One region of the Staphylococcus muscae genome, then DNA from elsewhere that is predicted to be linked to it. Evidence: predicted binding sites of a transcription regulator. Region 1 holds the regulator's gene; each other region holds the start of a gene.
What was found. The regulator Rex, encoded in region 1, represses fermentation and respiration genes when NADH is low (regulators of the CRP and FNR family bind a similar motif). The targets are predictions, from matches to a motif close to TTGTGAAATATTTCACAA.
Positions count from the first base shown of each region.

Region 2: C7J88_RS06180 (nitrate reductase subunit alpha) is a predicted target of Rex. The motif match lies at 2,589-2,606, and genes of this name have one in related genera.
Region 3: C7J88_RS06795 (anaerobic C4-dicarboxylate transporter family protein) is a predicted target of Rex. The motif match lies at 1,062-1,079, and genes of this name have one in related genera.

Region 1 is NZ_CP027848.1:909,365-913,616, reverse strand. Features, by position in the region: gene tsaD (tRNA (adenosine(37)-N6)-threonylcarbamoyltransferase complex transferase subunit TsaD) at 1-408, shown strand, start outside; gene abc-f (ribosomal protection-like ABC-F family protein) at 727-2,679, opposite strand; gene C7J88_RS04515 (redox-sensing transcriptional repressor Rex) at 2,834-3,484, shown strand; gene C7J88_RS04510 (YeeE/YedE family protein) at 3,762-4,252, shown strand, end outside.
Region 2 is NZ_CP027848.1:1,221,679-1,225,930, reverse strand. Features, by position in the region: gene cobA (uroporphyrinogen-III C-methyltransferase) at 1-38, shown strand, start outside; gene C7J88_RS06185 (5'-nucleotidase C-terminal domain-containing protein) at 211-2,454, shown strand; gene C7J88_RS06180 (nitrate reductase subunit alpha) at 2,715-4,252, shown strand, end outside.
Region 3 is NZ_CP027848.1:1,354,183-1,358,434, reverse strand. Features, by position in the region: gene C7J88_RS06805 (ketopantoate reductase family protein) at 1-27, opposite strand, end outside; gene C7J88_RS06800 (SDR family oxidoreductase) at 151-840, opposite strand; gene C7J88_RS06795 (anaerobic C4-dicarboxylate transporter family protein) at 1,085-2,407, shown strand; gene C7J88_RS06790 (nucleoside hydrolase) at 2,763-3,704, opposite strand; gene C7J88_RS06785 (class I SAM-dependent methyltransferase) at 3,862-4,252, shown strand, end outside.

The sequences.
Region 1 (4,252 bases):
CGTGTTTGGTTAGAACCAGATAGTTTTGACTTTAGCTTTAGTGGTTTGAAGAGTGCGGTTATCAATAAGTTGCATAACTTGAAGCAAAAGGGAGAGACGCCGATTCCAGAAAATGTAGCAACAAGTTTCCAAAGCAGCGTGGTAGAAGTTTTGGTTGGAAAAGCAATTCGTGCTTGTGAAATATACAATGTGAAGCAACTTATCGTCGCAGGAGGTGTAGCGAGTAATCGTGGTTTACGTGCAGAATTAGAGCGTGCAACACAATCAAAAGGTATCACGTTGTCTATTCCTGAACCCAAATTATGTACAGATAATGCGGCAATGATTGGTGCAGTGGCTTATCATTTATATCAACAAGGTGTCTTTGCCGATATGTCATTGAATGGAAAAAGCAATATGTTTTTATAAGTATCAATTTCAAACACTTTAACGCCAGTGATTTATAGGACGTTAAAGTGTTTTTTTACATAAATGAATAGAAATCAGGAATTGTCAAAATTTAAGAAAGTCAATAGGGAACGTACGTACTTATGCACAAGTTGTTAACAAATAGTGGATAACTTGCTAATAAGTCGTGGATAAACGAGATTTTAGTGGATAAAAAAGGGGGATATGCACATTTTACATTGTGGATAACTGGGATAACTTTGTGGATAGTTGAAATCATCGCATTTTTATTGTGAATAAAAAAAGTAAAGATGGCAGAAAATTCCTGCACATCTTTACTTAAATATCATCTAAATCACTGACTAATAATTGTAATTCTTCCCATTTTGTCATTGTTTCTTCCAGCTCTTGTTCGATGGTTGTTCGCTCTTCCGCAAGTGTTTGTATCTGTTCATAGTCATCGATAATTGCTGGGTCAGACATAGCTGTATCAATCTCTTCCATCCGTGACTCATAAGTTTCAATATCTGTCTCATAAGCTTCGATTTGACGTGTTAGCTTACGCTTTTCACGGCGTGCTGCTTTTAAGTCTTCATAAGTTGTTTCTTGTTCAGATAGTTGTTCGTTTGAAGGACGCACTGTTGTATTTTGAGCTTCCGCATGCGTTGCAAGTGCGTGTTGTTGTTCAAGCTTTTCTAAATAATATTGATAGTCACCGAGATAGATGCGGCCACCGTGTTCATCCAGATCAAAGACTTTGTTTGCCAATTCGTTAATAAAGTAACGGTCATGAGATACAAAGATTAAAGTACCTGCGAAGTCATTGAGTGCTTGTTCAAGCATCTCTTTAGAATCAATATCAAGGTGATTGGTAGGCTCGTCAAGGATAAGCACATTATTGCGTTCTAACATTAGTAGTGCAAGTTGAAGTCGTGCCTTTTCGCCACCTGATAAGTCATTGATAATTTTTTGAACATCATCTTGAGTGAAAAGAAAGCGACCGAGAACCGCACGAACATCTTTTTCGGGCATATGACGATATTGATCCCAAACATAATCTAAAATGGTTTTACTAGACTGAAACTCTGCTTGTTTTTGATCGTAGTAGCCAATTTTTAAGTTAGCACCTGGAATCACTTGACCTGCTAAGGCACTGAGACGTCCAGCAAGTGTTTTGATTAATGTAGATTTTCCAATCCCATTTGGACCGATAATCGCAATATGATCTCCTTTTGATACTTCCATATTGATTGGCTTTGTAATCGGGGTTTCGTATCCTACTTCTAAATCACGTATGTGCATCACATCGTTACCTGTATTGCGATCGAAGTCAAAACGAATATCCGCACTCCTTGCATCCAACATAGGTTTTTCTAAGCGTGTCATTTTTTCTAAAACTTTTCGTCGGCTTTTTGCCATACCACTTGTAGAAGCACGTGTAATATTTTTTTCGACGAAGGTTTCCAAGCGTTTGATTTCATCTTGTTGTCGCTCATATTCTGCGAGTCGCTTTTGATAGTATTGATCACGTTGGGTAATAAATTTACCATAGTTACCCACATAGTGCTTCACTTCACCTAAAGAGACATCATATATTTGTGTGACAATTTTATCTAGAAAGTAACGATCGTGTGAGATAATGACGATAGCACCTTTGAAAAACTTTAAATAGTCTTCCAACCATGCGGTCGTTTCCATATCGAGATGGTTTGTTGGCTCATCAAGTAACAATAAATCTGGTTCACGCAACAACATCTGTGCGAGTGAAAGGCGTGTTTTTTGTCCACCACTGAAGTCATTTACAGGGCGATGATAGTCGTTTTCCGTAAAATGCAGCCCGTTTAAAACAGTCTTTATTTTACGTTCATAATCATAGCCGCCTTGCTTTTCAAACTCGTTCGATATACTTTCGTAACGCTTCATATGTTCTTGATAAGCATCCGAATCATAGCGATCTGCGTGTCGAGCGAGCCAATCCGTTTCTTCTTGCATCTTGTCACCGAGTTGCTTAAGATGTTTAAATGGTTGTAACATCTCTTCAAACACAGTTTTTTGAGTGTTGAGTGTCATTTGCTGTGTCAGATAACCCATTTTTAAGTTTTTAATCTTTGAGATATGACCCTCTTCGTATGCTTCAACACCTGCAATGATCTTCATTAAAGTGGATTTTCCTGCTCCGTTACGACCAACAATGCCAATGCGTTCACCGGTTTTCACTTCAAAGTTGACACCATCAAAAATTGTTTCGCCATCAAAGGACTTTGAAATCTGACTGAGTTGCATTAATATCATGTGGGATGCTCCTTTCATTAACATATATTGTACAACAAAAATATACCCATCAAAATGTAAATGTTTCTTTCTGAGTGAAAGTCAGTTATAATTATAGTGTTGTGCTGTGAAATGTATCACATATGTTTTAGAAATATTTTTGGAGGATTGTGAAATGGCTAAAGAAACGGTGAAAATTCCAAGAGCGACCTTAAAACGCCTACCTTTGTATTATCGGTTTGTAAACACGTTAAAGGCGAAAGGTGAAAATCGCGTCAATTCTAAAGCAATTAGCGAAGGATTAAATATCGATTCTGCAACGATTCGACGTGACTTCTCTTATTTTGGCGAGCTTGGCAAAAAAGGATACGGCTATAACATTGACAACCTTCTAGACTTTTTCAAATCAGAATTAAGTGACTCTGAAGAGATTCACATCGGCATTGTAGGTGTCGGGAATCTCGGACACGCATTGATTACTTACAACTTCTCCATCCACGATGATATGACAATTACAGAAGCATTTGATATACGTCCAGAAGTGATTGGTGAAACAATCGGTAATGTCCTTGTTAAACCAATGTCAGATATGACAGAAATTATTAAGAAGGAAAAACTTGAAGTGGTGATTATTGCAACACCGGAATCTGCAGCACAAGCGGTTACAGATCAACTTGTTGAAGCAGGCATTAAAGGTATTCTTAACTTCACGCCAAAGCGAGTACAAGTGCCGCAATCGGTACAAGTTCATCAAATTGATCTTGGTGTAGAACTTCAATCATTACTCTTTTTTATGAAAAATTACAATTCAACATTACAAGCATAATACATTCGACATAGATTATTGAATATGTAAGAAAATAAGTCATCAAAATTCAACGTTTGAATTTTGATGTTTTTTTATGTTGATTTCTCAAAATAGTGTAGAAACTGGTTTTGAAGCTGAGATGTTTTACAGAAAAATAATCTTTAAAAATGTTGCGGATTATTCACCCCTATACAAGAAAGGGACAGATTTATGAAATTTTATACTAACCCTTGCATTATGAAATAACATTCTATATAATTCAGATAATGTTAATCGGATATAGGAGGTTGGTAAAATGATTTGGACTATTTTCAGTGGTTTAATCGTTGGAGCATTGCTAGGATTTGTGATGCAACGTACAAGATTCTGTTTGACAGGTGGATTCCGCGATATGTACGTTCAAAAGAATAACAAGATGTTCTATGCATTACTTGTTGCAATTACAATTCAAGCAATTGGCATTTTCGGACTACAAGCAGCTGGTTTCATTACGATCGATAACGGAACATTTCCTATTGTTGGTACAATTATTGGTTCGTTCATCTTCGGTGTCGGCATTATCTTAGCAGGCGGCTGTGCAACCGGAACGTATTATCGTGCAGGTGAAGGGCTTATCGGAAGTTGGATCGCACTCGGATTTTATGCACTTTTTGCAGCTATTTCAAAATTTGGTATTTTAGCACCGATCAACAAACGTTTACAAAGTTATACAGTTGCAAATGCAGATATGTCTGTCTCAACAGGTGTGCCATATTGGGTATGGCTCGTACTTTTAGTGGGTATTAC
Region 2 (4,252 bases), 310 kb from region 1:
AAAATTATGACTTCACATCAGAACAAATCATTGAATAATAACCAATAAACATCGTACAAGGGATGAATTAATGAATTCTCTCGCTGTGCGATGTTTTTATAATGCTTTCAATTTTTGGTATTTGTTAATAAAATTATTAGAAAATTAATAAAATGCTTAATTTGTTTGTGCTACGATAGAACTGTAAGTCAAATTAAAAGGAGGGTCCAAATGAAGCAAACAGTTTTTCGATGGGTGGCAGTATTTGCCTTGATTTTAGGTTTTTGTGGGATTGTCACTCTTGGTACAGCACATGCAGAAACAACAGATGTGACTGATTCTGAATCGAACCAAGCAGTAGAAATGATTGCAGCAGACACAGTGGAAGCGACACCGACATCGGCTGATGAAATGAATGGTGACAATACGAATCATGAGCGTGCAACAGAACAACCGGTCGTTGCCGAAGATGAAGGAATGATGGAAGAATCGCAACCTGAAGCAGTGGCTGAGTCGACAGATTTACAAGATGAGAACACTGTACCACAAGAAGAAATGACAGCGACGAAGAGCGATACTGTTGTTCAAAACGAAGCGCAGTCAACGACACATACAATCTTACATACGAACGATATTCATGGCCGTATGATTGAAGAGAATGACCGTGTTATTGGGATGGCAAAGTTGAAAACTTTGAAGAAACAGCAAAAACCTGACTTAATGGTCGATGCGGGTGATGCATTCCAAGGATTGCCAGTTTCTAACTTGTCAAAAGGGGAAGAAATGGCAAAAGCGATGAATGAAGTAGGTTATGATGCAATGGCAGTTGGGAACCATGAATTTGACTTTGGTTATGACCAACTGAAGAAATTGGAAGGCATTCTGAACTTCCCATTACTGAGTGCCAATGTGTATAAAGACGGTAAGTTAGCATTCAAACCATCAACGGTTGTTAATAAGAATGGTTTGAACTACGGCATCATCGGTGTCACAACACCTGAAACAGCGACAAAAACAAGTCCAGAAGGCATTGTAGGTGTGACATTTGCAGATCCACTTGAATCGGTGAAACGTGAAATGACGAAGTTGAACAATCAAGTGGATGCCTTCGTTGTATTGTCACATCTCGGTATTGATCCATCTACGCAACAAAAATGGCGTGGTGATTACTTGATGCAACAATTGAATGCAGTGAAAGATTTCAAGCATCCGATTGTTGTGATTGACGGTCATTCACATACAGTGTTGGAACAAGGACAAACATTTGGTAAAGATGTATTAGCACAAACTGGAACAGCTTTAGCGAATGTAGGAAAGGTGACATTTGACGTAAAAGATGGACAGTTAAGCAATGTGAAAGCGGCATTAATCAATGTGAAAGATGTGGGCGATTTAACACCAAATGCAGCGTTGAAAAAGCAACTTGATAAAGCAAATGCAGATTATTTAGAAGCAACATCTGAAGTAATCATCCCGAATAACAAAATACACTTCAACGGTGAACGAGATGATGTACGTACGCAAGAAACTAACTTAGGAAATGCAGTAGCAGATGCGATGGAAGCATACGGTCAACATGGTTTCAGTACACCTTCTGACTTCGCCGTCACGAACTCAGGTGGCATTCGTGCTTCTATTGCACCGGGGACAGTGAAATTGAGTGATATTATTACAGTATTGCCATTCGGTAACACCATTGCTCAGATCAAAGTAACAGGTGAAAACGTATTGAAAGCATTTGAACATAGCTTGAGTGCACCGACACAAACCATTGACGGTAAAACACAATTCACAGCGAATGGTGGATTGTTACAGATTTCTAATGGTGTCCGTGTTTACTATGATATGAACAAGGCACCCGGACAACGTGTGAACGAAGTACAAGTGTTGAACAGAAAAACAGGTCAATATGAACCGCTAGACTTAACACGTGTCTACAATGTTGCAACGAACGACTTCACAGCGTCAGGCGGCGATGGTTTTGACATGTTTGGCGGACCACGTGAAGAAGGTGTGTCACTTGATAAAGTCATGGCGGATTACTTGAAAACGGCTGACTTATCGCAATATGACACAACGGAACCGCAGCGCATGATTATGGGACAACCGGTCAAAGGTGAAGATGCAGTGACGACTCCACCTGCGACAGAAGTACCAAATAATCCAACGCAAACACCACAGCCAACAGTACCGGGTGAAGTGATTCCATTCCCGACAACACCGGAACAGCCAGCTGTAACGGGAGATAACGATGTAGTGGCAGCGGCAATGTCAACAACGGATATGCCACATAAATCGCTGCAAGCGAACGTTGTGCATATGCCGATGACTTTGCAAGAACAATCTGTAATGATGGCTGGAAATGATGGAGATATGTTGCCAGCGACGGGTGGAACGCCAGCGGATACGACGGCACTTGGTTACTTGTGTATTGGTGTAGGTTTATATGCGATGCGACGTAAACGAGTAGCGTAATTTTTTATAATATAGTCACAATGGACAGCACTCTTAAAAAGGGGCTGTCTTTTTTTGTATATCGGAGTGTATTTTGGGGATTTGAAAAAGAGTGAGAAGCGTTATCAACTAGTCGTATCAAGGGATACAAGAGTTTGTGAAAAAATTAACAATTAGGGAATATGGAGATATAAATAGGCAAATCCCTAGTATCGTGAAAAAAATAGCAAAGGTACAATAGACATAATAAGGAAAGCCTATGTCTATTGAGGAGGATGAATATGGCAAAATTTGGATTAAACTTCTTTAAGCCGACTGAAAAGTTTAACGGTAATTGGTCAGTTTTGGAACATAAGAGCCGTGAATGGGAAAAAATGTACAGAGAAAGATGGAGTCATGACAAAGTCGTACGTACAACACATGGTGTTAACTGTACGGGATCATGCTCATGGAAAGTGTTTGTAAAGAATGGTGTCATCACTTGGGAGAACCAACAAATTGACTATCCAAGTTGTGGACCAGATATGCCAGAATTCGAACCTCGTGGCTGTCCACGTGGTGCGTCGTTCTCATGGTATGAATACAGCCCACTACGTATTAAATATCCATACGTAAGAGGTAAATTATGGGAATTATGGAAACAAGCATTAAGTGAACATGAAGATCCGATTAAAGCATGGGCGTCTATCGTTGAAGATGAGAAGAAAACACGTATTTATAAATCAGCACGTGGTAAAGGTGGCCATGTGCGTGCAAACTGGAGAGACGTAGCGCAACTTATTTCAGCACAATTAATCTACACAATTAAGAAAGATGGTCCAGACCGTATCGCAGGATTCACACCAATTCCAGCGATGTCTATGATCAGTTATGCAGCTGGTGCACGTTTCATCTCATTACTTGGTGGAGAAATGTTAAGTTTCTACGACTGGTATGCGGATTTACCACCAGCATCTCCACAAATCTGGGGTGAACAAACAGACGTACCAGAATCAAGTGACTGGTACAATGCAGCATACATCATGATGTGGGGTTCTAACGTGCCATTAACACGTACACCAGATGCCCACTTTATGACAGAAGTTCGTTATAAAGGTGCAAAAGTTGTTTCAGTAGCACCTGACTATGCAGAAAACGTTAAGTTTGCGGATAACTGGTTAGCGCCAAACCCTGGTACTGACGCAGCGATTGCACAAGCAATGACACATGTTATCATGCAAGAATTCTATGAAGATGAACCATCTGAAATGTTCATAAACTATGCAAAACAGTATTCAGATATGCCTTTCGTAATTCGTTTGGATAAAGATGCAAATGGCTACAAAGCTGGTCGTTTCTTACGTTCAAGTGACTTCGGCAGTACATCTGAAAACAGTGAATGGAAACCAGTCGTATTCGATACGTTAACAGATACAATTCAAGTGCCAAACGGTACAATGGGTCAACGTTGGGAAGAAGGCAAACAATGGAACCTTAAGTTAGAAAACGAACAAGGTGAAAAAATTGATCCAGCTATGACAGTAGCAACAGGTGAATATGCGCTTGCAACAATTCAATTCCCTTACTTCGACAACGCAGGTAACGGTGTATTCGAACGTCCAATTCCAGTGCGTAAAATGACATTGGCAAATGGCGAAGAAACACTTGTTACAACAATCTATGACTTAATGGCATCACAATATGGTGTGAAACGTTTCGGTCATGAATTAGAAGCAAAAGGTTTTGAAGATGCAGAATCGTTCTACACACCTGCATGGCAAGAAAAAGTAACAGGCGTGAAAGCAGACGTTGTAACACAAGTTGCACGTGAATTTGCACA
Region 3 (4,252 bases), 440 kb from region 1:
TGCGCCAGCAATAGCAATTTTCGTCATTTGACATCCTCCTTATTTTGTAAACGGTTTAATTCAAGTTTAGAATTTTCGAAAAGATATGTCAATTACATGTAAAAAAACACGAGATACTTAAGTGTCGTATCTCGTGTGTGTAATCTGTTGTTATACAGGGCGAACGGTTATCTCGTTGACATTGACATGTGCAGGTTGTGTTAATGCGTAGAGTACAGCATCTGCAATGTTCTGTGCTTCAAGCATTTTACGATCACCGAAGTCATATCCATCATTGAGCGGTGTGTCTACCATGCCTGGTGAGATACTTGTTGAGCGAATACCTGTGCGTGCTAATTCTTTCTCAAGTCCTTGTGTAATCGCATGTACAGCCGCTTTTGTTGCGCTATAAAGTGTACTTACTTTTGTGACTTCAAAGCCTGAGATTGATGAGATATTGATGATATGTCCACTAGATTGTGATTGAAGATGTGGCATGACAGCATTAATCGCATAAAGTGTCCCTTTCACATTAACATCAATCATCGCATCCCAACCAGAAACATCTCCTTTTGTAATAGCTGAAGAAGTCATTAAACCAGCACTGTTGATAAGAAAATCAACTTGTCCGAAGTGTGCAATTGTGTGTTCAATTGCTTGTTCCACTGATGCACGATCCGTGACATCTGTTGGGATTATTAATGCATCTGTAAAATCTTCTGCAACGGTATTCATTTTATCTTCATTACGTGCGAGTAATACAATCTTTGCGCCATTGTCGTTGAGTTGTCGTGCAATAGCAGCACCGATACCACTGCTTGCACCAGTGATCACTGCGACTTTATCTTTGAGTATTTCCATATTATTTTCACCTTCCAGAAGTCTGTTTTTAAAGCTGTCGGGGCTGAGATATTATAAATCTGTACTTTGGGTAGAAAGTAGAATGATTATCTCAACTGTTTTCCTAACGTCATTCATAACCTAACACATTCATAAAACATAAGAAAATCAATTGCTCTTGACGTAAGTTAACAAATATGTCAAAAAGCGTATAAAAAACGCATTATCAAGAAGAAAGTATTATGTTAAAATATTCACATTGAAAATGAAAAGAGGAAGAAAAAGAATGCTTCTTTTTAGTATAGAAATTATAATTATGGTTCTTGCAATTGTTCTCGGATTGCGTACGGCAGGCGCACTCGGTTGTGGGATCTTTGCGATTGTTGCACAATTAGTGATGATATTTGGCTTTGGCTTATCACCGGGATCAGCCCCAGTAACGGCCGTGTTAATTATTTTATCAATCGGGATTGCAGGCGGAACACTTCAAGCAACAGGGGGCATTGATTATCTCGTCCACTTGGCATCAAAAGTGATCGAACGTTTCCCGAAATCTATCATCTTCATTGCGCCTATGATTGTCTTTTTATTTGTATTTGGTATTGGGACAGCAAATATTGCCCTTTCATTAGAACCAATTATTGCGAAAACAGCGTTAAAAGCACGTATTAAACCTAAAAAACCACTAACAGCTTCTGTGTTGACAGCGAATATCGCATTGTTGTGTAGTCCGGCTGCATCAGCCACAGCATACATGATCTCAGAATTTGCAGGATTAGGCATTACAATGGGACAATATTTATCGATTGTTTTGCCGACAGCGCTCATTAGCATGGTTATCTTGAGTACTTTTGTGACGTTCGTTGGAGAGACAAAAATGGATGAGCGTCAAGCGCAGACAATGCTTCAAAAAATTGTTGAAGAAGATACAACAAAAACATATTCTACACGTGTTAAGTTAGGTGTATTGTCATTTATTGTGGCAGTCGCTTGCATACTTACATTCGGTATTTTCCCTGAATTTGGTCCATCATTTAAAGTTGATGGTGAAATTGTTAAGTTACAGATGACAGATCTTGTACAACTTTTTATGTATATGAGTGCGATGGTTAATCTGTTACTCATTAAAATTCAGCCGACTGAAATTTTAAATTCTCATATTACACAAGCTGCGATTGGGGCTTTATTTGCGGTGCTCGGGCCTGGTTGGCTAGGGGCAACCATCTTCAGCGCTCCTTCTAACCGAGATATCATGGAGACGCAAATAGGAGGACTTGTTGAACAAGCACCGTGGCTCTTGATCTTGTTCGTCGGGCTGGTATCAATGGTTGTGATTTCACAATCAGCCACAGCATCTATCATGGTGCCGATTGTGATGACATTAGGCATTCCGCCTACATTCTTCTTAGCCATTGTTCAAACGTTAAATGTGAACTTTGTTATTCCAGCACAACCAACGATTCTCTTTGCGGTAGATGTCGACGAAACACGTTCAACGAAAACGACCAGCTTCTTGTTACCAGGATTTTTCTTAATTGCAACAACGGTCTGTGTCGGTTTATTGATTAAAACAATTTTAGGTGCTTAATAGAATAGATAAAGATACAAGCAGGTAGATATTCATGATCTACTTGCTTGTTTTTATATAGGCAAATACTGGTATGAAAGCAATTGTCCTATGTTATAATTGTAGAACACTAAATAAAAAAACAGAAATTTTCGATTCAAATTGTATAAATTTAATATTAAATTGTGCTATAATAAAATTACAGTGTTAATTATTTTCATATTTTGAATTTTTTAGCCTACGTTCTCCCCATAGTAACGTGGGCTTTTTTGTATGGAAAATGAAGTGCTGATGATATTTCCTGTGAATGCTAATAATCAGGGTAAGACCCTCACAAATTCGTATGATTGTGAGGGTCTTTAAATTGAAAAAGTATTTAATCACGTACTTTTTTAGCAAGGTCAGTAATATATGCAAAAAAGGCATCGTGATCTACATGATAAACGAGATTAAGTGGTCGCCCATGTTCTTCATCTAGATAAGTGCGCCCTTGACTTGGTCCGTGTGTGATAACGGATGCATGGACTGTTTTTTGACGGACGAGGTCAGGTTTACCTGTATATGCTGTTGTGAGTACGTCCCACAAGAAATATGTTGAATTTGTTTGAAAGTGCGTTAATGGTGGAACAGCCGCGTAACTGACGCCTAGAAAGTCAACACCCGTATGTTCATGTTGATCTGCCCAGTACTGACGAATGGCAGGTGTGAGTGGGACTTGGTTGGTGCTTTCCAAAGCGACCATGTCAATCGGGATATCCGTTTCAAAAACATGTGCAACAGCTTCAGGATCCCAGAAAGCATTCCATTCAGCCGTTCCATCATGCTCAGGCTCTTCAACATTTCCTCTATCTAAAAATGTCCCACCCATCCATACGAGTCGTTCGATATTGTCTGTAATATTTGGTGCCACATCTAATGCTTTCGCAAGGTCAGTTAGCGGGCCAGTGAACAGGAGTGTCACAGGTTGTTGAGAAGCTTGGACTTTTTCAATGATATCTTCGTAAGCATGTGTTTTGAGTGTGTGTGATTGTGACGGACGTTGCTCGTTTAAGATGGGTAAAGCATCCATAAAGAAGGCATGCATGCGCCAATCTTTTGGAAAAGGGTTTTTCCCGCGCTCATAAGAAGTTGCCACATCAATCGGATAATGGCTAAAGCGATTGATAATTTTGCGTGAAGCACTTTCAGCAGGTTCGACATAACAATCAGCACCGATCGCACTCACACCAATCAACTTGATATTATCCATATGTAAGAGTAGGAAGAGTGAGACTAAGTCATCGACACCGCCGTCGTGGTTAAAGTAAACAGGTTTCATCATTTTTCTCCTTTATCTGTGATAGTTCTATCATAAGTGACATGTGTTAAAAAATCACGAATTCTTGCGTTCATAAATTCGCCATAAAATAAAGAGAAAAAATAGTTATGTCTCATGATATAATAATGATAATCATTATCAATTAAGAGGTGATACGATGAGAAAAGAAGCAGGCCATACATTTTTAGCAAAACTAGGAAAAACACGATTACGTCCGGGTGGAAAGCGTGCGACGGATTGGTTAATCGATAAAGGACATTTTTCTTCGGATAAACAGGTGTTAGAAGTCGCATGCAACATGTGTACCACATCGATTCATTTGGCGAAAACTTACGGCTGTCAAATCGAAGGGATCGACTTGAATAAAACAGCATTGGCACAAGGTGAAAAGAATGTAGCGGCAGCAGGGTTGTCGGATAAGATTCATTTACAACAGGCAAATGCGATGAACTTACCATTCGATGATAACAGTTTTGATATCGTACTGAATGAAGCGATGCTGACGATGTTACCTGTTAAGGCGAAACAACAAGCGTTAAACGAATACT